DNA from 2 places in the Cellulomonas sp. NEAU-ZC6 genome. Region 2 is predicted to be linked to the other one. Evidence: riboswitches for the same ligand, from Rfam matches in the RefSeq annotation. Region 2 holds a riboswitch; the other holds the start of a gene.
What was found. Region 2 has a riboswitch for S-adenosylmethionine ahead of AC1050_RS10855 (aminotransferase class V-fold PLP-dependent enzyme). Riboswitches for the same ligand answer to the same signal wherever they lie in the genome.
Positions count from the first base shown of each region.

Region 1: another riboswitch for S-adenosylmethionine. It lies ahead of AC1050_RS18775 (methylenetetrahydrofolate reductase); the one in region 2 lies ahead of AC1050_RS10855 (aminotransferase class V-fold PLP-dependent enzyme).

Region 1 covers NZ_JBXFYH010000005.1:229,157-243,040, forward strand. Annotated here, with positions in the region: gene AC1050_RS18740 (glycoside hydrolase family 3 protein) at 1-653, shown strand, start outside; gene hrpA (ATP-dependent RNA helicase HrpA) at 1,237-5,454, shown strand; gene AC1050_RS18750 (MFS transporter) at 5,551-6,936, opposite strand; gene AC1050_RS18755 (DNA-3-methyladenine glycosylase I) at 7,195-7,854, shown strand; gene AC1050_RS18760 (ribonuclease PH) at 7,900-8,130, shown strand; gene AC1050_RS18765 (hypothetical protein) at 8,127-8,504, shown strand; gene AC1050_RS18770 (SMP-30/gluconolactonase/LRE family protein) at 8,518-9,504, opposite strand; SAM riboswitch class I at 9,641-9,737, shown strand; gene AC1050_RS18775 (methylenetetrahydrofolate reductase) at 9,743-10,795, shown strand; gene metE (5-methyltetrahydropteroyltriglutamate--homocysteine S-methyltransferase) at 10,804-13,155, shown strand; gene AC1050_RS18785 (Hsp20/alpha crystallin family protein) at 13,222-13,677, opposite strand; gene AC1050_RS18790 ((deoxy)nucleoside triphosphate pyrophosphohydrolase) at 13,844-13,884, opposite strand, start outside.
Region 2 covers NZ_JBXFYH010000002.1:169,326-183,209, reverse strand. Annotated here, with positions in the region: gene AC1050_RS10875 (acetyl-CoA C-acetyltransferase) at 88-1,425, shown strand; gene AC1050_RS10870 (3-oxoacyl-ACP reductase) at 1,422-2,783, shown strand; gene AC1050_RS10865 (MaoC family dehydratase) at 2,780-3,766, shown strand; gene AC1050_RS10860 (pentapeptide repeat-containing protein) at 3,800-4,423, shown strand; gene AC1050_RS10855 (aminotransferase class V-fold PLP-dependent enzyme) at 4,495-5,880, opposite strand; SAM riboswitch class IV at 5,928-6,043, opposite strand; SAM riboswitch class I at 6,141-6,249, shown strand; partial or broken gene AC1050_RS10850 (DUF1737 domain-containing protein) at 6,256-6,438, shown strand; gene AC1050_RS10845 (rhodanese-like domain-containing protein) at 6,462-6,887, shown strand; gene AC1050_RS10840 (O-succinylhomoserine sulfhydrylase) at 6,902-8,155, shown strand; gene AC1050_RS10835 (hypothetical protein) at 8,175-8,630, opposite strand; gene AC1050_RS10830 (hypothetical protein) at 8,660-9,322, opposite strand; gene purQ (phosphoribosylformylglycinamidine synthase subunit PurQ) at 9,555-10,250, opposite strand; gene purS (phosphoribosylformylglycinamidine synthase subunit PurS) at 10,250-10,537, opposite strand; gene AC1050_RS10815 (hypothetical protein) at 10,626-11,063, opposite strand; gene AC1050_RS10810 (amidohydrolase) at 11,204-12,691, opposite strand; gene AC1050_RS10805 (FMN-binding negative transcriptional regulator) at 12,718-13,473, opposite strand; gene AC1050_RS10800 (peptide ABC transporter substrate-binding protein) at 13,817-13,884, shown strand, end outside.

The sequences.
Region 1 (13,884 bases), on a different contig from region 2:
GCGCCGTCCCGGCCGTGCTGCACAACTGGTTCGGCGGCCAGGAGCAGGGCGCCGCGATCGCCGGCATCCTGTTCGGCGACGTCAACCCCTCCGGCCGGCTGCCGATCAGCATCCCGGTCGACGAGGCCTCGACGCCGGTCAGCGACCCGTCGCAGTACCCCGGTGACGAGCTCGACCAGCAGTTCAGCGAGGGCATCTTCGTCGGCTACCGCGGCTACGCGGAGCGCGGCATCGAGCCGCAGTACGCGTTCGGGCACGGGCTGTCGTACACCTCGTACGCCTACTCGAACCTGCGCACCGGGGCCGTCCCCGACCCGGACGGCGAGGGCACCCAGCTGCAGGCCACCGTCAACGTCCGCAACACCGGCGCCCGGGCCGGCACCGAGACCGTCCAGGTCTACGTCGGCAACCTGCCCACCCGCCGGGTGAGCAGCGCGCCCGTCTCGCTGGCCGGCTGGGCCGACGTGACGCTCGAGCCGGGCCAGACCCAGGCCGTCACCGTCACGCTGAGCCCGGAGTCGCTGTCCTACTGGGACGTCGACCTCGACGAGTGGCGCACGCCGACCGGCACCATCCAGGTGCAGGTGGGGGCCGCCTCCGACGACATCCGCCTGACCCGCAACCTCGCGATCTCGAACGCGCTCGTCCGCTGACGCGATCGCATCCGGCGACGCCGAGGTAGGGCCTCCGGTCCGAGGTAGTGCGTCCTGACGTACTACCTCGGCGGGAAGGCACTACCTCGGCGTCGTGCTGCGCGGGGGGTGGCGCGGGGGGGTGCGGTGATCGCCCTGGGCGAATCGCGATCGCGTGCGGTCCGCCGTGCGGCGACAATGGTGCGCCGTGACTGCCGCCGACCCCACCTCCCCCGCGCCCGCCCCCTCCGGCGACGGCGCGCGCGCGGGCGACGGCGCGGGCGTCGGCGACGGCGCCACCACGTCCGACCCGGGCACGACCGCGGGACAGCGCTCTCGGCGTCGCCGTGGCGGGCGCGGGCGCCGGCCCGCCGGTGACCGGGCCGCTGGTGACCGGGCCTCTGGTGACCGGGCCGCTGGTGACCGGGCCTCTGGTGACCCGACCGGCGGCGACCGGGCTGCGGAGGGCGGGGCACCCGACCACGCGACGACCCCGGCGCAGCCGGCGCGCACCGGCGACCGCCCCCCGCGCTCCGGCAACCGCCGCCCGCGCGACGTCGATCGCCCCCGCGGCCGCGAGGGCCGCACCCGCCGCCTCGCGGCGATGGCCGACGCGCGGCGCGCGGTCGTGCTGCCCCCGGTCGTCTACCCCGAGCAGCTGCCCGTCTCCGCCCGCCGCGCGGAGATCGCCGCCGCGATCCGCGACCACCAGGTCGTGATCGTCGCCGGCGAGACCGGCTCCGGGAAGACCACCCAGCTGCCGAAGATCGCGCTGGAGCTCGGCCGCGGGCGCGACGGCCAGATCGGCCACACCCAGCCCCGCCGGATCGCCGCGCGCACCGTCGCCGAGCGGATCGCCGAGGAGCTCGGCACCAGCATCGGCGAGCTGGTCGGCTACCAGGTGCGGTTCACCGACGAGTCGTCGGAGCGCACGCTGGTCAAGGTGATGACCGACGGCATCCTGCTCGCGCAGATCCAGCGCGACCCGGAGCTGCTGGCCTACGACACCCTGATCATCGACGAGGCGCACGAGCGCTCGCTCAACATCGACTTCATCCTCGGGTACCTCGCGCAGCTGCTGCCGCGGCGGCCCGGGCTCAAGGTCGTCATCACCTCGGCGACGATCGACTCCGCCCGGTTCGCCGCGCACTTCGCGGGTCCCGCGACCGAGGAGCACCCGGACGGGGTCCCGGCGCCGGTGGTCGAGGTCACCGGGCGCACCTACCCCGTCGAGATCCGGTACCGGCCGCTGTCCCCGGACCGCCCCACCGACGACCCGGACGACCTCGACGCCCCGGACGGCGCCCACCCGCGCGCCGGGTCCCGGGCGACCCCGGCGAAGGGTGCGAAGACGCCGCCGCCCGAGGACCGCGACCTGATGTCCGCCGTCTGCGAGGCGGTCGACGAGCTCACCCGCGAGGGCCCGGGCGACGTGCTGGTCTTCTTCTCCGGCGAGCGCGAGATCCGGGACGCCGAGGAGGCGCTGCGCGGGCACCTCGGCGTGCGGGTGCAGGACGCCCGCCGACCGGACGCGGTCGAGCTGCTGCCGCTGTACGGCCGGCTCTCCGCCGCGGAGCAGCACCGGGTGTTCCAGCAGCACAGCGTGCGTCGCGTGGTCCTCGCCACCAACGTCGCCGAGACCTCGCTGACCGTGCCGGGCATCCGGTACGTCGTCGACCCCGGCACGGCCCGGATCTCCCGGTACTCCAAGGCGACCAAGGTGCAGCGGCTGCCGATCGAGCCGATCTCCCAGGCCTCGGCCAACCAGCGGTCCGGCCGCTGCGGGCGCGTCGCCGACGGCATCGCGATCCGGCTGTACTCCGAGGACGACTACGAGTCCCGGCCGCGGTTCACCGAGCCCGAGATCCTGCGCACCTCGCTGGCCTCCGTCATCCTGCAGATGATCTCGGTGGGCGTCGCGACCGGGCCGGACGACGTGGCGTCGTTCCCGTTCGTCGACCCGCCGGACACCCGTGCCGTCCGCGACGGCGTGCAGCTGCTCACCGAGCTCGGCGCGCTCGACGCGTCCGCCGGGGGCACCCGGCTGACCGACACGGGCCGCGCGCTGGCGCAGCTGCCGATGGACCCGCGCCTCGCGCGGATGATCGTCGAGGCCGGGCGCCGGGGCGTCGCGCGCGAGGTCATGGTCGTCGCCGCCGCGCTGTCCATCCAGGACCCGCGCGAGCGCCCGGTGGAGCAGCGCGCCCAGGCCGACCAGCTGCACGCCAGGTTCGCGGACCCGACGTCGGACTTCCTGGCGTACCTGAACCTCTGGCAGTACGTCCGCGACGCGCAGCGTGACCTGTCCAGCTCGGCGTTCCGGCGGCTGTGCAAGGCCGAGTACCTGAACTTCCTGCGGCTGCGCGAGTGGCAGGACGTGGTCACCCAGCTCAAGGAGTTGGCCAAGCCGCTGGGCATCACGGTGAACCCGCCCCGCCAGACCGACCGCGACCTCTCCGAGGAGCGCGACCCGGCCACCGAGGGACGCGGCGCGTACCGGCTGGAGTGGGACGCCGACCGGGTGCACGTCTCGCTGCTCGCCGGGCTGCTGTCGCAGATCGGCATGCAGGAGGCGTCCGACCTGTCCGGCGGCGCGGCCCCCGCCCGGGGGAAGGGCGGTCGCGACGGCGGCCGGACCCCGGACCGGCGCGCACGCAACGAGTACCTGGGTGCGCGCGGTGCGAAGTTCGCGATCTTCCCCGGCTCCGGCCTGGCCAAGAAGCCGCCCGCCTGGGTCATGGCGGGCGAGCTGGTCGAGACCTCCCGGCTGTGGGGCCGCGACGTCGCGCGGATCCAGCCCGAGTGGGCCGAGGACCTGGCGGCCCACCTGGTGAAGCGGTCCTACTCGGAGCCGTCGTGGTCGTCCAAGCAGGGCGCCGCGATGGCCGTCGAGCGCGTCATGCTCTACGGCGTCCCCATCGTCACCGGCCGCCGGGTGCTGTTCGGCAAGGTCGACGCCGAGCACGCCCGCGAGCTGTTCATCCGGCACGCCCTGGTCGAGGGCGACTGGACCACGCACCACGCGTTCTTCGCCGAGAACCGCCGCCTGCTGGACGAGGCCGAGGACCTGGAGGCGCGGTCGCGGCGTCGCGGCCTGGTGGTCGACGACGACGCGCTGTTCGCCTTCTACGACGAGCGGATCCCGGACGACGTCGTCTCCGCGCGGCACTTCGACCAGTGGTGGAAGAGCGCCCGGCGCCGGGAGCCCGACCTGCTGTCGTTCACCCGCGAGCTGCTGGTGGCCGACGACGCCGGCGTCGACGAGTCGTCGTTCCCGTCGACCTGGCCGCAGGGTGACCTGGAGCTGCCGCTGACCTACCAGTTCCGGCCCGGCACCGACGCGGACGGCGTCACCGTGCACGTGCCGCTGGTCGCACTGGCCCGGGTCCGGCCCGAGGGCTTCGACTGGATGGTGCCCGGCCTGCGCGAGGAGCTGGCGACCGCGACCATCCGCGCGCTGCCCAAGCCGGTCCGCGTGCAGCTGGTGCCCGCCCCCGACGTCGGCCGCGACGTCGTCGCCTGGCTCGACGCGCACACCGCGGGCTGGGCGGACACCGTGCGGGCCGCGGACGCGGCGCCGTCGTTCCGGGACGCGTTCCGGCAGGCGGTGCGCGCGCTCCGGGACGTCGACGTGCCCGCCGACGCGTTCGACGACGACCGGCTGCCGCCGCACCTGCGCGTGACGTTCCGCGTCGTCGACGAGCGCGGCCACGTCGTCGACGAGGGCAAGGACCTGAACGTGCTGCAGCGCCGGCTCGCCGCGCGCACGCAGGACGCCGTGAGCAGCGCCGTCCGGACCGCGGTGCGGGACGCGATGGCCGACGCGCGCGCGGCCGCTCCCGGCGCCGGCGCACCGGTCCCGGCGCCCGGGAGGCGCCCCGCCGCGCCGTCCCCGCTGCCGGGGTTCGACGGCACCGACCTCACCACCTGGCCGGCCGACCTGCCCGGCGGGGCCCTGCCCGAGCGGGTCGAGACCCAGGACGCCAGCGGCCTGACGGTGCGCGGCTACCCCGCCCTGGTCGAGCACGGCCGCGGCACCGCCGCGACCGTGCGCGTCGAGGTGCTGGCCGACGCCGGCGACCAGGCGGTCCGGCACCGCGCGGGCGTGCGGCGCCTGCTGCTGCTCGACGTCGGGCTCGCCACGGGCCGGATCACCAGCCGGTGGACCGGGACCCAGGCGCTGACCCTGGCCGCGAGCCCGTACCCGAGCACGGACGCGCTGGTCGCCGACGTGCAGCTCGCCGCCGTCGACCGGCTGCTCACGGTGCACCTGGCCGGGCGGCCGGCGACCGCGGTCCGGAGCGCCGACACCTACGCCGCCGCGCGCACCGCGGTCCGCGACGGCCTGGAGGACCAGGTGCACCGCGTGGTCGGGGACCTCGTCTCCGTGCTGTCCGCGGCGCGCGACCTGGAGGCCGCCGTGCGCGGCACCCGGTCGCTGGCCCTGCTCGGCGCCGTCCGCGACGTGCAGGCGCAGGCGACGGCGCTGGTGCACGACGGGTTCGTCTCCGAGACCGGGGCGGAACGGCTCCCCCAGCTGTCCCGGTACCTGCGGGCCGCCGCCCTGCGCCTGGACAAGGCCGGCGCCAACCCGACCCGGGACGAGCAGCTAGCCTGGCAGGTGCGCGACCTGGAGCAGCTGCTCGGGCAGACCCGCGCGCGGGTGACGTCCCGCACCCCCGTGCCGGCCGACCTGGCCGCGCTGGACGAGGTCCGCTGGCTGCTCGAGGAGCTGCGGGTCAGCCTGTTCGCGCAGCAGCTCGGCACGCCGGTCCCGGTCAGCGAGAAGCGGATCCGCAAGGCGCTCTCGGCGCTGGCCTGAGCCGTTCGGGCCGCGAGGTCGTCACAACGGCGCGAGGTCGTCAGTCAGGACTGACGACCTCGGCCGGACGTGACGACCTCGCGGCCGGGTGGGATCTCAGTCCTCGTGCGACGACCGGGCGTAGTCCTGGTCCTTCGTCTCCGTGGACAGGATCAACGCGATCAGCGTGAGCACACCGGCGCCCGACAGGTACACGCCGACCAGCCACGTGCTGCCGTCGGCCGCGGCCCACAGCGCCAGCGCGACGATCGGCGCCAGCGCCGCGCCGAGGATCGACGACACGTTGTACGCGATGGCCGAGCCCGTGTACCGGACGTTGGTCGGGAACAGCTCGGGCAGCAGCGCGCCCATCGGCCCGAACGTGGCGCCCATGAGCAGGAACCCGAAGACCAGGAACGCCTGCGTCAGCGCCCCGGTGAACACCAGGTCGTCGCGCACCGTGAGGAACAGCGGGAAGGACAGCCCGAACACGATGATCGCGGAGGTCACCCCGATCAGGAGCTTGCGGCGGCCCAGCCGGTCCGCGAGCGGGCCGGACAGCATCGTGAAGATCCCGAAGAACACCACGCCGATGATCTGCATGAGCACGAAGTGGACGTACGGCAGGCCGAGCCCCCCGGGCTCGCCCGTCCCCGGGTCGACGGCGCGGGTGCCGTAGGTGAGCGTGAAGTTCGTCATCAGGTAGAACAGCACGTAGGTCGCCAGCATGATGAACGTGCCGAGCAGCGTCGCGCGCCAGTGGTGCCGCAGCGTGGTGCCGAGCGGGAGCTTGGTGACCTTGCCCTTCTTCTCGGCGGTGGTGAACGCCTCGGACTCCACCAGCTTGAGCCGCACCCACAGGCCGATGATCACCATGACGGCCGAGAACAGGAACGGCACCCGCCAGCCCCAGGACATGAAGGCGTCCGAGCCCTGGCCCAGCACCCCGTTGATGATCAGGAAGATGCCGTTGGCGATGATGAAGCCGAGCGGCGCACCCAGCTGCGGGAACGTGCCGTACCAGGCGCGCTTGCCCGCGGGCGCGTTCTCCGTGGCGACCAGCGCGGCGCCGGACCACTCGCCGCCGAGCGCGAAGCCCTGCGCGAGCCGCAGGATCAGCAGCAGCACGGTGGCGGTGATGCCGATGCTGTCGAACGTGGGCAGCACGCCGATCAGGAAGGTCGCCACGCCCATCGTCAGCAGCGAGTAGACGAGCGTCGTCTTGCGGCCGCGCCGGTCACCGAGGTGGCCGTAGAAGATCGCGCCGATCGGGCGCGCGACCATCGCCGCGCCGAACACCGCGAAGGACGCCAGCAGCGCCGTGGTGTCGTTGCCGGTGGGGAAGAACAGGTGCGGGAAGACGAGGACGGCGGCCGTCGCGTAGACGTAGAAGTCGTAGAACTCGATGGTGGTGCCCACGAGGCTCGCGGCGATGACGCGCGAGGGGGAGTTCAGCGGCTTGGACGCGGCCGGCTCGGTGGTGGGCACTGCGGTGGCTGACATGCGGACGGCTCCGGTTCGGCAGGCGGTGAGGACGCGGACCACCGGGTGGACGTCGGGGTCGGCTCGCAGCTCGGCTCGGGTGACGCACGCGGTGCTCCAGCGCACGGGCGACCTTACGCCGTCTCACGCTGTAGACAACCGGAGTCCGCATCTCGGACACGGCGTGGTCGGCCACGAGGTGGTCCACAGCCGCCGGACGGGGTGCGGGTGGTGGAGGGGCCCGCGGCGCCGTCGGACCCGTGCGGCAGAGTGACGGGCATGACGAGCGCCGACCCCACCCTCGACCCGGCCACCGACGAGCCGGACCGGCACCCGGTCACGGCTGCGACCTTCCCGGCCACGGACCCGGCACCGGGCCGCCGGTGCTTCGGCGACGGCGACCCGCTGTACGAGCGGTACCACGACGAGGAGTGGGGCGTGCCCGTGCACGGCGACCGCGCCCTCTACGAGCGCGTCACGCTGGAGGCCTTCCAGTCCGGGCTCGCGTGGATCACCGTGCTGCGCAAGCGCGAGGCGTTCCGCGCGGCGTTCGCCGGCTTCGACGCCGAGGTGGTCGCCGGCTACGACGAGCACGACGTCGAGCGCCTGATGGCCGACGCCGGGATCATCCGGAACCGCGCGAAGATCACCGCCACGATCGCCAACGCCCGCGCGCTGCTCGACCTGCACGCAGACGGCCGGACGCTGGACGAGCTGTTCTGGTCGTACGCCGTCCCGGCGGACGGGCGCCCGCGACCCCGGACGTTCGCCGACGTGCCGGCCGCGACCCCCGGGTCCGTGGCGCTGGCGAAGGAGCTCAAGCGGCGCGGCTTCCGGTTCGTCGGGCCCACCACGGCCTACGCGGCGCTGCAGGCGTGCGGGATGGTCGACGACCACCTCGCGGACTGCCCGGTGGTGCTGGCCCGTGCGAGGCCGTGACGCGGCCGGCACCTTCTGCCTAGTGTGGTATTGCCTTGAAAGTCCATGTCGGCCTGGACTACGCTCCTGAAGCGGTCGGCGGTGCTCCTGCGGGTGCGGCGCGCGGCCCGGGACGCGGGCGTCTCGTTCGAGGTGGTCGAGCTCACGAACCACACGGGCGTGGTCGTCGGCGGCGTGCGGTCGACGCTCGGCCGGCACACCGAGATCGACGACGTCACCGCGCGCAGGTTCTTCGACCAGTTCGCGCAGGTGCTGGGGAAGGGGTGGTGGCGATGACCAGGTACACCGTCACGGCGGAGCGTGGCCGGCGGTGGTGGTCGCTCCAGTGCGTCGAGCACCCCGGCGCGATCTCCGAGGTGGCGCGCCTGGACCAGGCTCCTGAGGCGATGCGCGAGGTGATCGCGTTCGTCGCGCAGGTCGACCCCTCGACGGTCGAGGTCGACCTCCGGCCGACGGTCCCGGTCGAGGTCGGCACGCACGTCCAGGCCGCGGCCCGCTACCGCGAGCAGGCGCAGCTGGCGAACCGCGAGGCCGCCCGGGAGGCCCGGGCCGCCGCACGTGTGCTGCGCGACGCCGGTCTGTCCGTCCGGGACGTGGGCACGGTCCTCGGGGTCTCGCACCAGCGCGCGCACCAGCTGCTGACCGCCTGACCGGCCGAGCGCCTCAGGCGTCCGCGAACACCGGGACCGGCAGCCCGTCGACGTCCACGTCGAACCCGACGACCGCCCCGCCGGTCTCCTGCTCGGGCGAGGTCGGACCCGGCAGCGCGTCGCCCCCGGTCCCCGACCCGCCGCCGGACGCGGTCGTCACGTACAGCCGCCGCGACCCGGCGGGTCCGAAGCCCGGGCACGTCACGTCCGGCACCGGCACCGCGTACGCGCCGCGCGGCGTCCCGTCGGCGGCGAACCGCAGCACGTGGCCGCTGCCGTACACCGCGATCCACAGCCCGCCGTCGGCGTCGACCGCGGTGCCGTCCGGGCCCGGCGCGTCCTCGGCGAACGCCAGGAACGGCTCGGGGGCGCCGGCCGTGCCGGTCCCGACGTCGTAGGGCAGCCGGTAGACGACCTTGGCGTCGGTGTCGGTCAGGTAGAGCACCGAGCCGTCCGGGCTCCACGCGATGCCGTTGCCCAGCGCCACCCCGGTCAGCACGGTGGAGATCTCGAGCCCGCCCGGCGCCGCGACGACCCGGTGCACCACGCCGTCGCCGGCGGACCCGTCGCGCGGCAGCGTCGCGACCCAGAACCGGCCGGCGGGGTCGCAGCCCCCGTCGTTGAACCGGTAGCCGTCCGGCATGCCCGCGGGCCGGGTGACGGGTCCGAGGCGCGTGCCGTCGTGCACGCCGAAGCCGTCGGCGGTCGCCAGCAGCAGCCCGCCCGACGCCGTCGGCCACGCCACCCCGACCGGCGACGTCGTGCTGAGCACGCTGTCGCGGGCCGGGTCGCCGTCGGCCCACCGGTGCACCGCGCGGCCGTCGATGTCCACCCACACGAGCGCCCCCGCGCGCTCGTCCCAGACCGGCCGCTCCCCGAGCTGCGCCCGCTGCTCGCCCAGCACCTGCCCGCCGGTCACGGCGCCGGCGGCGAGCTCGCGCACCACCAGGCGGTCGCGGTCGGCGGGACGGGGGACGCTGCGCAGGTCGACAGGGCTCACCCGGCGCAGCCTCGCACGGGCTCGCCGGGCCCGCACGACGTCGGGCGGACGGCCGGCCCGCGGGTGTGAGGTGGGCCACGGAAACGTGACGCGTCAGGGGCACTGGACGGCCCACCCGGGGCGTCCTACTGTGGCCGCACCATCCAGAGCGACCGAGAGACCTGGCTCGTCGACGTCGCAGCAACCCCCCTCCGCACCGAGGGTGTGGGTGCTTCCGCCAGGTCCGATGGAGCTGACGATGAGCAGTAGCGGTACCCCCCTGCACCCGGGTCGTGACGGCGTGGTCGCCGACGGCCTGGGCGCGGTCGACCGGCCGACGGTCTCGTTCGAGCTGTTCCCGCCGCGGAACCCGGACGCCGCGCCGCGGCTCTGGGCGACCGTGCAGGAGCTCGCGGCGGCCCGCCCGGACTTCGTGTCGGTGACGTACGGGGCCTCGGGCAGCACCCGGCGCACCACCCGGGCCCTGGTCCGGCGCCTGCTGCGCGAGACGTCGCTGACGCCGATCGCGCACCTGACCTGCGTCGGCGCGTCGGCCGACGACGTGGCGGCCACCGTCGAGGAGTTCCTCGACGAGGGCGTGCGGTCGTTCCTCGCGCTGCGGGGCGACCCGCCCGCCGACGGGTCGTGGGCCGCGCACCCCGACGGGCTGCCGACCGCTAGCGCCCTGGTGGCGCTGCTCCGCCGGATCGAGCGGCGCCGCTGCGAGGAGAGCCCGGCGCAGGCCGTGCGCGCCGCGAGCCGGCCGCTGTCCGTCGCGGTCGCGGCGTTCCCGCGGGGCAACGCCGGCTCGGGCAGCACGCGCGAGCAGGACGTCGCGGCACTGCTCGCCAAGCAGGAGGCGGGCGCGGACTTCGCGATCACCCAGGTCTTCTACGACGCGGAGTCGTACGCCGAGCTGGTCGTGCTGGCCCGGGACGCCGGGGTCACGATCCCGATCGTGCCGGGGATCATCCCGATGACCGACCCGGCCCGCCTGCGCCGCGTGGCGCAGCTGACCGGGGTGCCGGTCCCCGAGCACGTGCTGGACCGGCTCGACGCGTTCGACGCCCAGGACCCGGACGACGTCGCACGCCGGCACCGGGCCGGCACCCGGCTCGGCGTCGACCTGGTGAACGCCGTGCTGGACAGCGGCGCGCCGGGCGTGCACCTGTACACGTTCAACACCCACGGCCCCGCGCTGGACCTGCTGGCCGGCGCCGGCCTGGGCGGCGACGCCCCCCGGGCGCACACGCGCGGCGCCGCCGTCGGTGCGGCCTCCACGACCACCCTGAGCCCTGTCCCCACCATCTGAGGCGAGAGATGACCGAGCACCAGACCCACCCGTTCCCCGCCGGCACCGTCCTGGGCTACCCCCGGATCGGGCCGCGCCGCGAGCTCAAGAAGGCCCTCGAGTCGTTCTGGGCCGGCCGCAGCACCGCCGAGGAGGTCGAGGCGACCGCCGCCGACCTGCGCCGGCGCACCCGCACCCGCCTGGCCGAGCTCGGCCTCGACACCCGGCTGCCCGCGATCCCGAGCGCGTTCTCGTTCTACGACCACGTGCTCGACGCCGCGGCCGTGCTCGGCGCGGTCCCGGAGCGGTTCGCCGACCTCACCACCGCGGACGGCGGCCTCGACCTGGCCGGCTACTCCACCGTGGCCCGCGGCCGCGGGGACGACCTGCCGCTCGAGATGACCAAGTGGTTCGACTCCAACTACCACTACCTGGTGCCGGAGATCGGGCCGGGCACGGCGTTCCGGTACGCGAGCGACCGCCCGGTCCGCGAGCTGGCCGAGGGCCTGGCGGACGGCGTGCTGACCCGCCCCATCCTGGTCGGCCCGGTCACGTTCCTGGCGCTGGCCAAGGCGACCGAGGACGCGCCGGAGGACTTCCTGCCGATCGACCGCCTGGCAGACGTGCTGCCGGTGTACGCCACCCTGCTGCGCGAGCTGGCGCAGGCCGGGGCCACCTGGGTGCAGCTGGACGAGCCGGCCCTGGTCTCCGACTCGACCGGCGTGCCCGCCGACCGGCTGCTCGCGGCCGCGGCCGAGGCGTACCGCGTGCTCGCCACCGAGCTGCCCGCCGCCGAGCGGCCCGCGATCCTGGTCGCCGCCCCGTACGGCGACCTGCGGGACGCGCTCCCGGTGCTCGCGGGCACCGACGTGGACGGCCTGGCGATCGACCTGGTCCGCGGCACGGCGCCGAGCGCGCCGGTCCCCGGGCTGGAGAGCAAGGTCCTGGTCGGCGGCGTGGTCGACGGGCACAACATCTGGCGCGCCGACCTCGACGCCGCGCTCGGCGCGCTCGAGGGCCTGGAGGGCCTCGGCGCCCGCCAGGTGGCCGTCGGCACGTCCACCTCGCTGTTCCACGTGCCGCACGACGTCGCCGACGAGCAGCAGCTCGACGCGACCCTGCGCTCCTGGCTGGCCTTCGCCGACCAGAAGACCACCGAGGTCGTCACGCTGGCCACCGGGCTGACGGAGGGCCGGGAGGCCGTGCACGCCGAGCTGCTCGCCGCGGCGGACGCCCGCCGGTCCCGCGCGGAAGCCGCGGGCGTCGTCCGCCCCGAGGTGCGCGCGCGCCTGGCGGACCTGCCGGCCGAGGCGTTCCGGCGCGGCGACTTCGCGGACCGCGCGGCCGCCCAGGCCGAGCGGCTGCAGCTGCCCGCCCTGCCGACCACGACCATCGGCTCGTTCCCGCAGACCCCGGAGATCCGGGTCGCGCGCGCGGCGTTCGGCCGGGGCGAGCTGACGGCGGAGCAGTACGAGGAGGAGATGAAGGCGGAGATCCGCCGCGTCGTCGCGCTGCAGGAGGAGATCGGCCTGGACGTGCTGGTGCACGGCGAGCCCGAGCGCAACGACATGGTGCAGTACTTCGCCGAGAACCTGGACGGGTTCGCCGTCACGCACCACGGCTGGGTCCAGTCCTACGGCTCGCGGTGCACCCGCCCGTCGATCCTCTGGGGCGACGTCTCCCGGCCCGCGCCGATCACGGTGCCCTGGACGACGTACACGCAGTCGCTCACGCCGAAGCCGGTCAAGGGCATGCTCACCGGCCCGGTGACGATCCTGGCCTGGTCGTTCGTCCGGGACGACCAGCCCCTGGCCGACACCGCGAACCAGGTCGCGCTGGCGCTGCGGGACGAGATCGCCGACCTGGAGGCCGCCGGCACCGCGATCGTGCAGGTCGACGAGCCCGCGCTGCGCGAGCTGCTCCCCCTGCGGGCCGACCAGCACGAGGCCTACCTGGACTGGTCGGTGGCGTCGTTCCGGCTGGCGACGGCCGGGGTGCGACCGGACACGCAGATCCACACCCACCTCTGCTACTCGGAGTTCGGCGAGATCTTCGGCGCGATCGACGGCCTGGACGCCGACGTCACCTCCATCGAGGCGGCGCGGTCCAAGATGGAGATCCTCGGCGACATCGCCAGCGAGGGCTACCCCCGCGGGATCGGCCCGGGCGTCTGGGACATCCACTCCCCGCGCGTCCCGAGCGAGGCCGAGGTCACCGAGCTGCTCACCGAGGCGGTCCGCGTGATCGACCCCGCGCAGCTCTGGGTGAACCCGGACTGCGGCCTCAAGACCCGCCGGTACGCCGAGGTCACGCCGACGCTCGAGCACGTCCTGGCGGCCACCCGCACCGTCCGCGCGTCGCTGGCGGTCCCCACCGCCTGACGCGCACGTGCCGACGCCCCGGCCCCCGCTCGGGGGACCGGGGCGTCGTGCTGCCGCCGCGCGGGCTCAGGCGGACGCGTGCGCCTCGCGCGACGCGTCCGTGCCCTCGATGGTCGCCGGTGTCCCACCGGTGGTGACCTCGATGCGGCGCGGCCGGGCCTCCTCGGCCACGGGGATGGTGAGCGTCAGGACGCCGTCGGCGTAGGACGCGGCGATGGCGTCCAGGTCCAGCCCGCGCCCGACCGTGAGCTGCCGGGCGTAGGCACCGACGGGGCGCTCCTTGGCGAGCCACTGCACACCGTCCTCGGTGCGGGCGGTCCGCTCGGCGCGGATGGTGAGGGTCCGGTCGTCCACGTTCACGTCGATCGTGCCGGGGTCCGCACCCGGCAGGTCGACGGCCAGGACGTAGTGGTCACCCGCGCGGAACAGGTCCATCGGCATGGTCGCGGCGGCACGCTGCGAGCCGAGCACCTGGTTCATCAGCCGGTCCATCTCCTGGAACGGGTCGAATCGCGTAGCCACAGCCCGTCACCTCCTCGGCGTCTCGGCGGTCCCGGACGGTCCGGGACCGTGCTGCCCCGGTGCGCCGTACGGCCCACCGGAAGGGCTACGAGACATGTTCTAGCACTCTCGACCCGCGAGTGCCAGATCGTTGACCAGGCTGTTCGCCACCAGGTGAACCTGCTGTTCAGACGCGCGCGGCGTCGCCCTCCACGGCCTCGGCGAGCG
Region 2 (13,884 bases):
CGCGCAAGGGACCGAGGTCCCGGACCCCCGGCGGCCCGTTCGGCACCACCCAGCGACATCGACGACGATGCGGGAGGACCTGCGACGATGACCGACACCCCCACCCCGACGCCCGGCGGCACGCGTGCCGTGGTGGTCGGCGGCAACCGGATCCCGTTCGCCCGGGCCGGCGGCGCCTACGCCCGGGTCAGCAACCTGGACATGCTCACCGCCGCCCTCGACGGGCTGGTCGCCCGGTTCGGCCTGCAGGACGAGGTGCTGGGCGAGGTGGTCGCCGGCGCCGTGCTCAAGCACAGCCGCGACTTCAACCTGACCCGCGAGGCCGTGCTCGGCTCGCCGCTGTCGGCCCGCACCCCGGCGTACGACCTGCAGCAGGCGTGCGCCACCGGGCTCGAGGCCGTGGTCGCCATCACCAACAAGATCCGGCTCGGCCAGGTCGAGTCCGGCGTCGCGGGCGGCGTCGACTCGGCGTCCGACGTGCCGATCGCCGTCAGCGAGGGCCTGCGCCGCACGCTGCTGGCCCTGTCCCGCGCGAAGACCGTGCCGCAGCGGCTGCAGGCCGCTGCCGCGCTGCGGCCGCACGACCTCAAGCCCGCCACGCCGCGCACCGACGAGCCGCGCACCGGCCTGTCGATGGGCGAGCACCAGGCGCTGACCACCGCGCAGTGGGGCATCTCCCGCCAGGCGCAGGACGAGATCGCGCTCGCCAGCCACCAGCGGCTCGCCGCGGCCTACGACGCCGGGTTCTTCGACGACCTGGTCACGCCGTACCGCGGCCTGGTGCGCGACCAGAACCTGCGCGCCGACACCTCCCTGGAGAAGCTGGCGAAGCTCAAGCCGGCGTTCGGCACGCGCCTCGACACCCCCGCCACGATGACCGCGGGCAACTCCACCCCGCTGACCGACGGGGCGTCGGCCGTGCTGCTCGCGTCCGAGGACTGGGCCCGCGCCCGCGGCCTGACCCCGCTCGCCGCGGTGGTCGACGCCGAGACCGCGGCCGTCGACTTCGTGCACGGCGAGGACGGCCTGCTGATGGCGCCGGTGTACGCCGTGCCGCGGCTGCTCGCCCGCCAGGGCCTGGCGCTGGCCGACCTGGACTACGTCGAGATCCACGAGGCGTTCGCCGCCACCGTGCTCACCACGCTCGCCGCGTGGGAGGACAAGGAGTTCTGCCTGTCCCGCCTGGGGCTGGACGACGCGCTCGGCACCGTGGACCGCGCGCGCCTGAACGTGCACGGCTCGTCGCTGGCCGCCGGGCACCCGTTCGCGGCGACCGGCGGGCGGATCGTCGCGTCCGTCGCCAAGACGCTGCACCAGCGCCGCGCGGAGCTTCGCGCCGCCGGCGAGGACCGCCCCGTCCGCGCCCTCGTGTCCGTCTGCGCCGCCGGGGGCCTCGGCGTCGCCGCGATCCTGGAGGCGGCGTGACCGACACCTACCTGGACCTGGTCAACGGCGGGCTCACCGCCAAGGTCGCGAAGCAGCTCGGGCTGCCCCGCCCCGCACGGCTGCGCCGGCACCGGCCGGGCGCCCCGCTCGTGGACGGGCCCGTGCTGGTGCTCGGCGACGGCGCGGACGCCGACACGCTGGCGCAGCTGCTGGCCGGCACGTCACCGGACCGCAAGGGCTGGGACCTGGACGTCCGCCGGCACGCCGGCGAGGGCACCCGGTTCGCCGCCGTGGTGCTCGCGCTGACCGAGGTCGCGCACCCGACGGACCTGGCCGAGCCGCTGCTCGCGCTGGCGCCGGTGCTGAAGACCCTCGCGTCCCACGGCCGCGTCGTCACCGTCTCCCGCCCGGCGACCCCCGACCAGGCGCCCGCGGTCTCCGCCGCCCGGCAGGGCGTCGACGGCGCGCTCCGGTCGGTCGCCAAGGAGCTGCGCGCCGGCTCGACCGCCAACGGCGTGGTCGTCGCCGACGGCGTGCCGGTCACGGCGCCGGGCGTGCTCGGCACCCTGCGGTTCCTGCTGTCCGCCCGGTCCGCGTACGTCGACGGCCAGCTGCTGCCGGTCGACTCCGACGCCGGGTCCCTGCCCGCCGACTGGGACCGGCCGCTCGAGGGCCGGGTCGCCGTCGTCACCGGGGCCGCGCGCGGGATCGGCGCGGCCATCGCCACCACCCTGGCGCGGGACGGCGCCACCGTCGTCGCGGTCGACGTCCCCGCGGCGGGCGAGGCGCTCGCCGCGGTCGCCAACCGGGTGCGGGGCACCGCCCTGCAGCTGGACGTCACGGCCGACGACGCCGGCGCGCGCATCCTCGAGCACGCGCTCGGCCGGCACGGCCGGCTCGACATCATGGTGCACAACGCCGGGATCACCCGGGACAAGCTGCTGGCCAACATGACCCCCGACCGGTGGGAGTCCGTCATCGCGGTGAACGTCGCCGCCCAGCTGCGGATCAACGAGGCGCTGCTCACCTCCGGCGACGTCACGGACGCCCCGCGGATCGTCTCGCTCGCGTCGACGTCCGGCATCGCGGGCAACCGCGGGCAGTCGAACTACGCCGCGTCCAAGGGCGGCGTGATCGGCATGGTGCAGGCCACCGCCCCGCTGCTCACCGCGTTCGGCGGCACCGCCAACGCGGTCGCACCGGGGTTCATCGAGACGGACATGACCGCGCGGATGCCCGCGCTCACCCGGCAGGTCGCGCGCCGGCTGTCCTCCCTGCAGCAGGGCGGGCTGCCGGTCGACGTGGCCGAGGCCGTCGCGTTCCTCGCGTCGCCGCCGGCCGGCGGGGTGGTCGGGCAGGTGCTGCGGGTGTGCGGGCAGAACATGGTGGGCCGGTGACCGCGCTCGCGACCCCCGGCGCGCGGCAGGTCGTCGAGCTGCCGGGGTCCCCCGGCCTCGGCGCGCTGTACGCCCGCGCCGGGCTCGCGTCCGGCCGGGCCGCCGTCGCCGGGCCGCTGCGGCGGGCGCTGGGCGGGGGTCGGGGCGGCGCGTCCGCGCCCGTGCTCCCCGCCGTCGAGCACCGGGTGACCGGGCTGCGGCCCGACCCCGGGGTGCTCACCGCGTACCAGCACCTGCTCGGCGAGCCCGCCGGGGACGTGCTGCCCGCGGGCTACGTGCACGTGCTGGCGTTCCCGGCCGCGATCGCGCTGATCGTCCGGCCGGACTTCCCGATGCCGCCGCTGGGGATCGTGCACCTGGCCAACCGGGTCGAGCAGCGGTCGCCGCTGCGGGTCGGCGACGTGCTGGACGTGCGCGCCTGGGCGCAGGACCTCCGGCCGCACCGCAAGGGCGCGCAGGTGGACCTGGTCACCGAGGTCCGGCGGTCGGGCACGGACCCGGCCGACCCGGACGCCGCGCCCGCCTGGCGCGGCGTGTCGACGTACCTCGCCCCGGGCGTCCGGGTGCCCGGGGAGGTCCCGGCGGACCCGGCCCGTGCCGCGTTCACCGCGCCGGACCCCACGGGCCGGTGGGTGCTCGACGCCGGGACGGGGCGCCGGTACGCCGCGGTGTCCGGCGACGCCAACCCCATCCACCTCACCCCGCTGACCGCGCGAGCGCTGGGGTTCCCCCGGGCCATCGCGCACGGCATGTACACCGCCGCGCGGGCGCTCGCCGACGTGGGCGCCCGGCGCGGGGAGGCGTACACCTGGGACGTCGAGTTCGCGGCGCCCGTGCTGCTGCCGTCCTCCCCCGCCGTACGGGTCGGGCCGCGGCCCGACCCGCACCGCGGCGACGGGTGGTCGGTCGTGGTGTGGGACGGGAAGCGGAACAAGCCGCACCTCACCGTGGAGGTGACCCCGCTGGGCCGGGACGTGCGCTGAGGCGTGCGCCGAGGTGCGTGCCACCCTGGACGCATGCCCGCACCGCACGAGTCCGCCCTGGAGACCTACGCCGGCCCGCTGGAACCGGAGGGCGACTACGACCGGCTGCTGCTGGACGGCCACGACCTGGCCGGGGTCGACGCCGAGAGCAGCCGGTTCATCGAGTGCCTGCTGCGGGGCTGCGACCTGGACGGCGCGACGCTCGACCACGCGCACCTGGTCGACACCACGCTGGCCGACTGCCGCGCCGGCACGCTCCGCGCCCGGTCCGGCACCTGGCGGGACGTGACCCTGCGCGACTGCCGGTTCGGTGCGCTGGAGGCGTTCGGCGGCTCCTGGGACCGGGTGACCGTCGAGGGCGGCAAGATCGACTACCTGAACCTGCGCGACTCCCGCGTGCAGGACGTCCGCCTGGTGGGCTGCACGATCGGCGACCTGGACCTGGCCGGGGTGAAGGCTGCGCGCGTCCGGTTCGAGGGCTGCCGGGTGGGCCGCCTGGACGTGACCCGGGCGCAGCTGCGGGAGGTGGACCTGCGCGGCGCCGACCTGGCCGGCATCGACGGGACCGCGGGTCTGAAGGGCGCGACGATCAGCGAGCAGCAGCTCCTGGAGCTCGCCGGTGCGCTCGCCGCGCACCTCGGGGTGACCGTGCGCTGAGCGCGCACGGGGGTGCGACCCGGGCCGGCCTGCCCCCCGCTCGGGCCGACCCGGGTCGGTCTGTGGGTGGGTCAGTCCTCGACCGCCGGGCCGCACGCGGCGGCGGCGGTCGCGGCGATGGCGTCGATCCCGGACACCTCCGGCCGCGGCCGGGTGTCCCCGGCGACGGCCCAGCAGCCGTCGACCACCTCGTACGCCGCGCGCGGCCCCGCGGCCACGAACGCCCGCAGCCCGGCGAGCAGCCGGTCGACCGTGTCCGTGGTGGTGCCGACGCCGACCGAGGCGCGGACCGCCCCGCCGGTGACGCCGACCCGGGCGAGCAGCGGGTGCGCGCAGAACCGCCCGTCGCGCACCCCGATGCCGTGCTCGGCGGACAGGTAGGCGGCAACCAGGCCGGCGTCGTGCTCGCCGAGCGTGAACGCGACCACGCCGACCGGCTCGGCCGAGTCGGACCACAGCCGCAGCACGCGCGCGCCCGGGATCGTCGCGAGCCCGTCGACCAGGCGCGCCCGCAGCGCGGCCTCGTGCTCGGCGAGCGCACCGGCCGGCAGGCCGGCGAGGGCGTCGCAGGCCTCGGCCAGCGCCACGGCACCGAGCACGTTGGGCGAGCCGCCCTCGTGCCGGGCCGGCGCGGGCTGCCAGAGCGTCCGGTCCGTGCGGACGTCCCGGACCGCGCCGCCGCCGGCCAGGTACGGGGCGCCGGCGTCCAGCCAGTCCCGGCGACCGACCAGCGCCCCCGCGCCGAACGGGGCGTAGGTCTTGTGCCCGGAGAACGCCACGTAGTCCACGCCGGAGTCCGCCAGCGAGAACGCCCGGTGCGGGAGCAGCTGCGCGCCGTCCACCGCCACCCGGGCCCCGGCCTCCTGGGCCAGCGCCACCACGGACGGGATCGGCAGCGCCTCGCCCGTGACGTTCGACGCCCCGGTCACCGTCACCAGCGCGTACGGCAGGCGCGCGAGCTCGGTGCGCAGCGCCGTGAGCGTCTCGGCGACCGTGGGCGCGGCCGGCAGGATCGTCGCGGTGCGGCCGGAGCCGCGCACCGAGGACACCCACGGAAGCAAGTTCGCGTGGTGCTCGACGTCCAGCACGAGCACCCGCCCGCCGTCCGGGACGCAGCCCGCCAGCAGGTTCAGCGCGTCCGTGGTGTTGCGGGTGATCACCGCGACGTCGTCCGCGCGGGCGCCGGCGAACCGGGCGACCGCGGCCCGCGACGCCTCGTACAGCGCGGTCGACACCTGGGACAGGTAGCCGGCGCCGCGGTGCACCGACGCGTACAGCGGCAGCACCTCGACGACGCGGGCGGCGACCTGCTCGAGCGCCGGTGCCGACGCCGCGTAGTCGAGGTTGGCGTACGGCACCGACCGGCCGTCGACCAGCGGGACGAGCGTCCCGGCGCCGACGACGGGCAGCAGCGCGGCCGCGGCCGGTGCACAGGTGGTGGTGGTGCTGACGGACATGGGAGTACCCCCGGGACGGATCTGGGGGCTCGGTCACGGACCGGGCGACCCCGCGCTTGCCGGCCGCCGGACGGCGGTCGGCCAGGTCGTCACCCGGGGCACCCCGCCGCGGTGGGAGGGTTGCCGGCCAGCGAGCCGGGGCTTCGCGCTGGCGCTCATGACCTGGTTCGAGGATGGGCGGGGCCGCGCGCGCGTGTCAACACCGGTCCACGGAGCGGGCGGGGTGAACCGCTCCCCGGCGGCCGTGGCGTAGCATCGCCGCACCATCCAGAGCGGCTGAGAGATCTGGCTCGACGACGCCGCAGCAACCCGTGGACCTGGGCGCCCGCCCGGCCCTGCCGAGGGTGCTTCCGCCAGAACCGATGGAGGAGACGCATGACCGAGACCGACGACCGCCTGCGCTACCGCCTGCTGACGGGGCCGGACGACCGCACCTTCTGCGAGCGGGTCAGCGCCGCGCTCGCCGAGGGCTACGAGCTGCACGGCGGCCCGGCCGCGACCTTCGACGGCGAGCGCGTCGTCGTCGCGCAGGCCGTGGTCCTGCCCGCCGCGACCGCCCCGCACGCCACGGTGCGCCCGCTGTGACCGCGCCGTACGCGGGTGACCTCACCCCGCAGGAGGCCTGGGACCTGCTGCTGCAGGACGAGCGGGCCGTCCTGGTGGACGTCCGCACCGAGGGCGAGTGGCGGACGATCGGCGTGCCCGACACCGCCGACGCGGGCGACGACCGCACGGCCTTCGTGCAGTGGACCGACCAGCTGGGCCGGCCGAACGCGCGGTTCCTCGACGAGCTGGCGGCCGCCGGCGTGACGGCCGACGACCCGCGGCCCGTCGTGTTCCTGTGCCGGTCCGGCGCGCGGTCGGTCGCCGCCGCCGTCACCGCGACCGCCGCCGGGCTCGGCCCGGCGTACAACGTGCTCACCGGGTTCGAGGGCGACGTCGGCCCGGACGGGCAGCGGGGGCACCAGGGCTGGCGCGCCGCCGGCCTGCCCTGGCGGGAGGCGTGACCGGCGCGGACGACCTGACCGGCGCGCCCGGTCCTGCCGACTGGCACGACGGCCGGCTGCCCCGGGACACGCTGCGCCCGGACACGCTGGCCGTCCGCGGCGGCACGGTGCGCACCCCGTTCCAGGAGACGTCCGAGGCGCTGTTCCTCACGCAGGGCTACGTGTACGAGCGCGCCGCCGACGCCGAGGCGGCGTTCGCGGGCGAGGCCGACCGGTTCCTGTACTCCCGGTACGGCAACCCGACGGTGTCGACGTTCGAGGAGCGGCTCCGCCTGCTCGAGGGCGCCGAGGCCTGCTACGCCACCGCCTCCGGGATGTCCGCGGTGTTCACCGCGCTCGCCGCGCTGGTCCGCTCCGGCTCCCGGGTCGTGGCGGCCCGGGCGCTGTTCGGGTCGACCGTCGTGATCTTCGACGAGATCCTCGCGCGGTGGGGCGTGCGCACCGACTACGTCGACGGCCACGTGCCGGAGCAGTGGGAGCAGGCGCTGGCCACCCCGGCCGACGTGGTGTTCTTCGAGACGCCGTCCAACCCGATGCAGGACCTGGTCGACATCGCGACCGTCAGCCGGCTCGCGCACGCCGCCGGGGCCGTGGTCGTCGTGGACAACGTGTTCGCCACCCCGGTGCTGTCCCGGCCGCTCGAGCTCGGCGCCGACGTCGTCGTGTACTCGGCCACCAAGCACATCGACGGGCAGGGCCGGGTGCTCGGCGGCGCGATCCTCGGCACCGACGCCTACGTGCACGGTCCCGTGCAGACGCTCATCCGGAACACCGGGCCGTCGCTGTCCGCGTTCAACGCGTGGGTGCTGCTCAAGGGCCTGGAGACGCTGTCGCTGCGCGTCCGGCACCAGACGGCGTCCGCCCTGACGCTGGCGACGTGGCTGGAGCAGCACCCGGCGGTCGCGCAGGTGCGGTACCCGTACCTGCCGTCGCACCCGCAGCACGCCCTCGCGCTCGCGCAGCAGGACGGCGGCGGCACGGTCGTGACGTTCGACCTGCGGGTGCCCGACGGTGCCGGCGCCGACCTCGCCAAGCAGGCGACCTTCGGCGTGCTCGACGCGCTGCGGGTGGTCGACATCTCCAACAACCTCGGCGACGCGAAGTCGCTGGTCACGCACCCGGCGACGACGACGCACCGCAAGCTCGGCGCCGCCGGCCGCGCGGCGGTGGGCATCGCCGAGTCGACCGTGCGGCTGTCGGTCGGGCTCGAGGACCCGGCGGACCTGCGGGACGACCTGGACCAGGCCCTGGCGGCGCTGGACGCCTGACGCGCGGCGGGCGCCGGCGTCAGTTCCGCGCGCCGCCGGCCGCCGGCGAGCGGGCCGGCTCCGCCCGGGGCTGCCAGCGCGTCCAGGCCACCGCGGCCGCTGTCGTCAGGGGCAGCCCCACGGCCAGCGCCGACCAGCCGAGCACCGCGGGCGCCGCGCCGGCGACCGCCAGTCCCCCGGGGCCGAGGACCGCCCCGGCCAGCGTGGTCAGGGCCGCGGTGGCGGCCACGGCGACGGCCAGGGCACGGCCGCGGCGCGGTTCCCCCGGCCGCGGGAGCCGTCGTGCCACGGCCAGGACCCCCGCCCCGACGAGCGTCAGGAGCAGCACCACGGGCACGACGCCGACCAGGAACATCAGCACCGCGTAGCCGAGGAACGCGGCGCGCGAGCCGGCGTCGCCCGCCCACGCGCCCGCCACCAGCCACCCGGCGAGCAGCGGCACGCCGAGCACCGACCAGTGCCACGTCCGTGTCATCGGCACACCGTACCGACGCCCGTGCCGGGTCAGGCGACGAGCGCGCGGAGCTCGTCCTCCACGGCCCGGCCGCCGGCGAGCGGGTGCAGCACGACGCCGTCCACCCCGGCCCGCACAGCGAGCTCGCGGACCTCGGCCACCAGCCGGTCCGCGGTCGTCACCACCCGGGTGTCGGCGGGCGACCAGGTCAGGCCCGCCAGCGCGTCCAGGTGCTCCAGCTGGGACCGCTTGCGCCGCGCCGTCCGCTCGTCGCCGGCCAGCACGACCTCGAGGTCCAGGAGCACGCGCACCCCGTCGCGGTCCCGGCCGGACTCGGCGAGGGCCTCGTCGACCAGGGCGGCGACCCGGGCCAGCGCGCCGACCGAGGGCACGGCGACGGAGAACTCCAGGCGGATGACGTCCGCGGTGCGCGCGGCCACCGCGATCGCGGACTCGGACCCGGGCCGGGCCTCGACGGTCCGGACGCCGTAGCGGGGCGTCCGGACGTGGATCGCCGGCGGCTCCGTCGCGTTGACCGCGGACGGCGCGGACGGCGCGGACCAGGGGTGCTCGGCGAGGGCGGGCTGCTCGGGGCCGGCAGCGCGGGCGGGGCCGGCAGCGCGGGCGGCACGCGCACGCGTGGGCCGGGTGCCGGAGGGGGCGGGGTGGAGGTGGGCGACCGCGGGCGCGCGGTCCAGCACGGGCTGAGCCATGGGGGTGTCCTCGACAGGAGGCGGGTGCGCGCGGGGGCCGGGGCGGCCGCGGGCGCGCGGGGTCGTCAGCTCAGCGACAACACACCCGGGTCAGGAACACGCGAGCACGCTAACCCGCCGGCGCCACGCGGCACCACGCCGCGTCCACATGCCGGGCGACCGTGACGCCCGGGGCCCGGCCGGGCCCGGGTCGCGTCGGGCCGAGCCCGGGCACGGGTGGGTCAGCGGCGGGTCAGGAGACCAGCGACCGCATCACGGAGGTGAAGAACCGCAGGCCGTCGGTGCCGGACCGCGGGCCGCGGGCGCCGTCCGGGCCGAACCCGGCCTCGACCGCGTGCTCGGGGTGCGGCATCAGCCCGACGACGTTGCCCCGGGCGTTGCTGATGCCGGCGATGCCGCGGCGGGAGCCGTTCGGGTTCGCGTCCTCGTAGCGGAAGACCACGCGGCCCTCCCCCTCCAGCTCGTCCAGCGTGCGCTCGTCGGCGACGTACTGGCCGTCCTGGTTCTTGAGCGGGATGGTGATCCGCTCGCCCTCGCGGTACTCGCCGGTCCAGGCGGTGCCGGTCCGCTCGACGGACAGCACCTGCTCGCGGCAGACGAAGTGCAGGTGGTCGTTCTTGATCATCGACCCGGGCAGCAGGTGCGCCTCGGTGAGGACCTGGAAGCCGTTGCAGATGCCGAGCACGGGCATCCCCTTGCCGGCGGCCTCGACGACCTCGCCCATCACGGGCGCGAACCGGCTGATGGCGCCGGCCCGCAGGTAGTCGCCGTACGAGAAACCGCCGGGCAGGACGACGGCGTCGACCCCCTTGAGGTCGGCGTCCGCGTGCCAGAGCGCGACGGGCTCGGCACCGGCGAGCCGCACCGCGCGCGCGGCGTCGCGGTCGTCCAGCGTGCCGGGGAACGTGACGACGCCGATCCTCGTCATCAGGCGAGGCCGCCCGACGTGATGGTGGCGGCCGCGTCGGCCTCGGAGTCGGCGACCCGCACGACGTCCTCGATGACCGGGTTGGACAGCACCTGGGCGGCGGCCTCGGCGGCGGCGGCGAGGACCTCGGGGGTCACCGGCCCGTCGACCTCGAGCTCGAACCGCTTGCCCTGGCGGACGGCGGTGAACTGCCCGAAGCCCAGCCGCGGCAGCGCGCCGGCGACGGCCTTGCCCTGCGGGTCGAGGATCTCCGGCTTGGGCATCACATCGACGACGACTCGTCCCACGGGTGAGCTCCCTGGTTCGCGGCGGTGGGGATGGTCACAGCCTACCGACCCCGCGGGACTGCTGGCGCCCGCCGCCCGCGCACCCGGCTCAGGCGGCCCGGACCACGCCCACGTGCGCGGCGTCGCCGCCGGTCAGGTACGCCAGCACCGTCGCGTTGTCGGCGCGGGCCAGGTCCGGCGAGGTGCCGATGACGACGATGGCCCAGCCCCGGTCCAGCAGCGCGTCGAGCCACGCGTCGTCGTGCTCGGCCACCAGCTCGGACTCGTCGCCGACCCACAGGGTCGCCCAGCCGCCGGCCGCCGTGAGCGACGCGCGGTACCCGTCGACCTCCGTCAGGACGGCGTCGGTCTGCGCGCCGAGACCGAGGGCGGCGGTGAACCGGTCGAGCCGCGACAGCACCCCGGCGTCCGCGGCCGTGGGGTGCACGACCCAGCACGCGACCGGGCGGCCGTCGCGCGGGTGGTAGCCGAGCGCGGCACGGGCGGCGATCCCGTGGGGGGCGAGGACTCGCAGGTCAGGGCACATGGGTGGCTCGACGTTACGACCCGGTACGCCCGCTGTCGCCGGGAGGGTGGGGTGCTAGCACCCAGGCCCCGTTCGCGGTGCCACCCGATCGGCCGACCTCGTCCGGGTGGTGGACGCCGGCGGCGTCCGGACCGGTGGCCTCACAGCTCCCGGTGCGTCCACCGCCCGGCCAGCAGCGTCCCGGCCACCGGCAGCTCGCGCAGCGCCGCCCCGCTCGCGCCGAGGGGGTCCGCGTCCAGCACCGCCAGGTCGGCCGGGGCCCCGACGGCGAGCTCCAGGGGCTGGCCGTCGGTGGACGACCGGAGCGCCGTCAGCAGGTCCAGCCGCTGCTCGGGGTGCCACGCCTCGCGCCCGTCGCGCGTGCGCTCGACGGCGGCGGACACCGCCTGCCAAGGGTCCAGCGGCGCCACCGGCGCGTCGGAGCCCATCGCGAGCCGGACGCCGGCCGCGGCCAGCGACGCCAGCGGGAACGCGCGGCCGGTGCGCCCGGCCCAGTGCCGGTCCGCCACGTCGCGGTCGTCCATCGCGTGCTCCGGCTGCACCGAGGCGAGCAGGTCCAGCGCGGCGAACCGGGCGACGTCGGCGTCGGTCAGCAGCTGCGCGTGCTCCACCGACCCGCGGGCGCCGCTGGCCTCGAACGCGTCGAGCGCGAGGGTGTTGGCGTGGTCGCCGATCGCGTGGATCGCGCAGGTGAGGCCCTTGCGGTGCGCGTGCGCCATCAGCGGCACCAGGTGCTCCGTCGGCACGGCGAGGATGCCGTGCGCGTCCGGGCCGGTCAGGCCCGGGTACGGGTCGTGGCAGTAGGCGGTGCGGGTGTTGAGCGAGCCGTCGGTGACCACCTTGAGCGGGCCCTGCTGCAGCAGCCCGCGCGTGCCGACGACCACGTCGCCGGTGCGCAGCTCCTCGGCGAGCACCCGGTCCAGGTACGGCTCCCAGACGCCGGCCCGCACCCGCAGCGCGTCGTTCCCGGCCGCGATCCGGCGCCGCCACGGGGTCAGGTTCTCGGTGATCTCGAGCTCGACCACGCCGACGACGCCGCGCTTCGCTGCGGCCTGCGAGGCCTCGGCGACCCAGGCGTCGGCGACGTCGTCGGAGACCTGGTCGACCACGGCGGTCAGCGGCAGCCAGTCGCCCTCGCGGAGCAGCCCGGTCGGGTGCCCGCCGACCCCGGCGTACCGCAGCCCGGCGGTGCTGAACCAGGCGCAGTGCAGGTCGGCGGACACCAGCACCACCGGGGTCTCGCCGACGGCCGCGTCGAGCAGAGCCGCGGTCGGTGCGTCGGGCCACAGCCCGTCGCGGAACCCGTAGCCCACCAGCGCGGTCCCCGGCGTGACCGGCCGCGCGGCGAGCCGGTCCCGCACGATCTGCACCGCGTGCGCGGCGGACGTCGCGGCGGACACGTCGAGCCGCTGCCGGGCGAGCGCCCACTGCGTCATGTGCGTGTGCGCGTCCCACAGCCCGGGCAGCACCGTGCGCCCGTCCAGGTCGACCTGCTCCACCCCCGCGCCGGCCGTGCGGGCGACGTCCGGCCCGACGGCCTGCACCCGCCCGTCGCGCAGCAGCACGTCGACGGTGCGGGCGGCGCCCAGCAGGCGGGCGCGGGTCAGGACGAGGGCGGCGGCGGTCACAGGGGTCTCCGGGGGGGTGCGGGCAGTCAGGCCCAGTCGGGGCGGCGGTCGAGCTCGGCGCGCATGGCGGCCGCGAGCGCCGGGTCGGCGTAGTGCGGGTCGGTCTCCAGGGCCGCGGCGACGCGCTCGGCGACGGCGCGCGGCTTGTCCTGGCTGAGCTTGGCCTTGGCCTGGAACCGGGTCACCCGCAGCCGGAAGCCGACGGCGCCCGGTGCGATCCGGCGGGCGTAGCCCTCGACGTCCGGCATCCGCACCGGCTCCGGCATCGGCGCCTCGTACCGGTCGACCGTCGCGGCCATCACGGCGTACGAGTCCTCGGCGTCGAGCAGCTCGAGGGTGCCGTACAGGTGCACCGCCACGTAGTTCCACGTCGGGACGGCCGGGGCGTAGCCGTACCAGCCCGGGGACACGTAGCCGTAGGGGCCCTCGACCACCAGCAGGTGCTCGCGCGTGCCGTCGACCTGGTGCAGCACCTCGTCGGGGCGGCCGAGGTGGCTGAGCACCTCCAGCGGCGCGGCGGGCACCCGGAACCGGTCGGGCAGGCCGTGGGCGTCGCGCCGCGGGCGCGGGGCCGGCGGTGCCGGCGAGGTCGACGAAGCCGACGGGGGCCCCGGCGTCGCGGCGGCACCGGGCAGCGGCACGTCGTCCGCGAGCAGCACGGGCACGTGCGACACGACGGGCCCGTCGTCCGTGCTGCTCACCAGCGTCGCCCAGCCGTGCCGGCGCACGACCTCGCGGACCTGCGCCTCGTCCGTCAGGACGTACTCGGTGGTGTGGATCACGGGCACATTCCACCACCGCGGACGGTGCCGGCGGCACCCCGCGGCGTGTGACGGGCGCGTAAAACTTTCATTTCCTGCTGAACTTTCAGCAGCGTGGGTATTGAGTCCGGCCCGCCCGCGGAGTTGACTGACCGCACCGCAGCCGGCCACCACGCCGGCGGATCGTGCACCGTCCCACCCCGACGTCGGCGCGACCGCCCTCCCCCGGCACCTCTCCCCCCGCACGCCGCAGCGTCCCGACGCGTCCCGATCCATCCCGGCACGCTCGCGGCACCTCGTCGTACCCCCGCACTCCCCCGCCATCTCGGGCGGCCCCGCGCCGCCGACCCCCTGTGGAGGACACATGACATCGACCCGGCTCCGGCTGGTCGCCGGCGCAGCCGTGCTGGCCCTGGCGCTCACCGCGTGCAG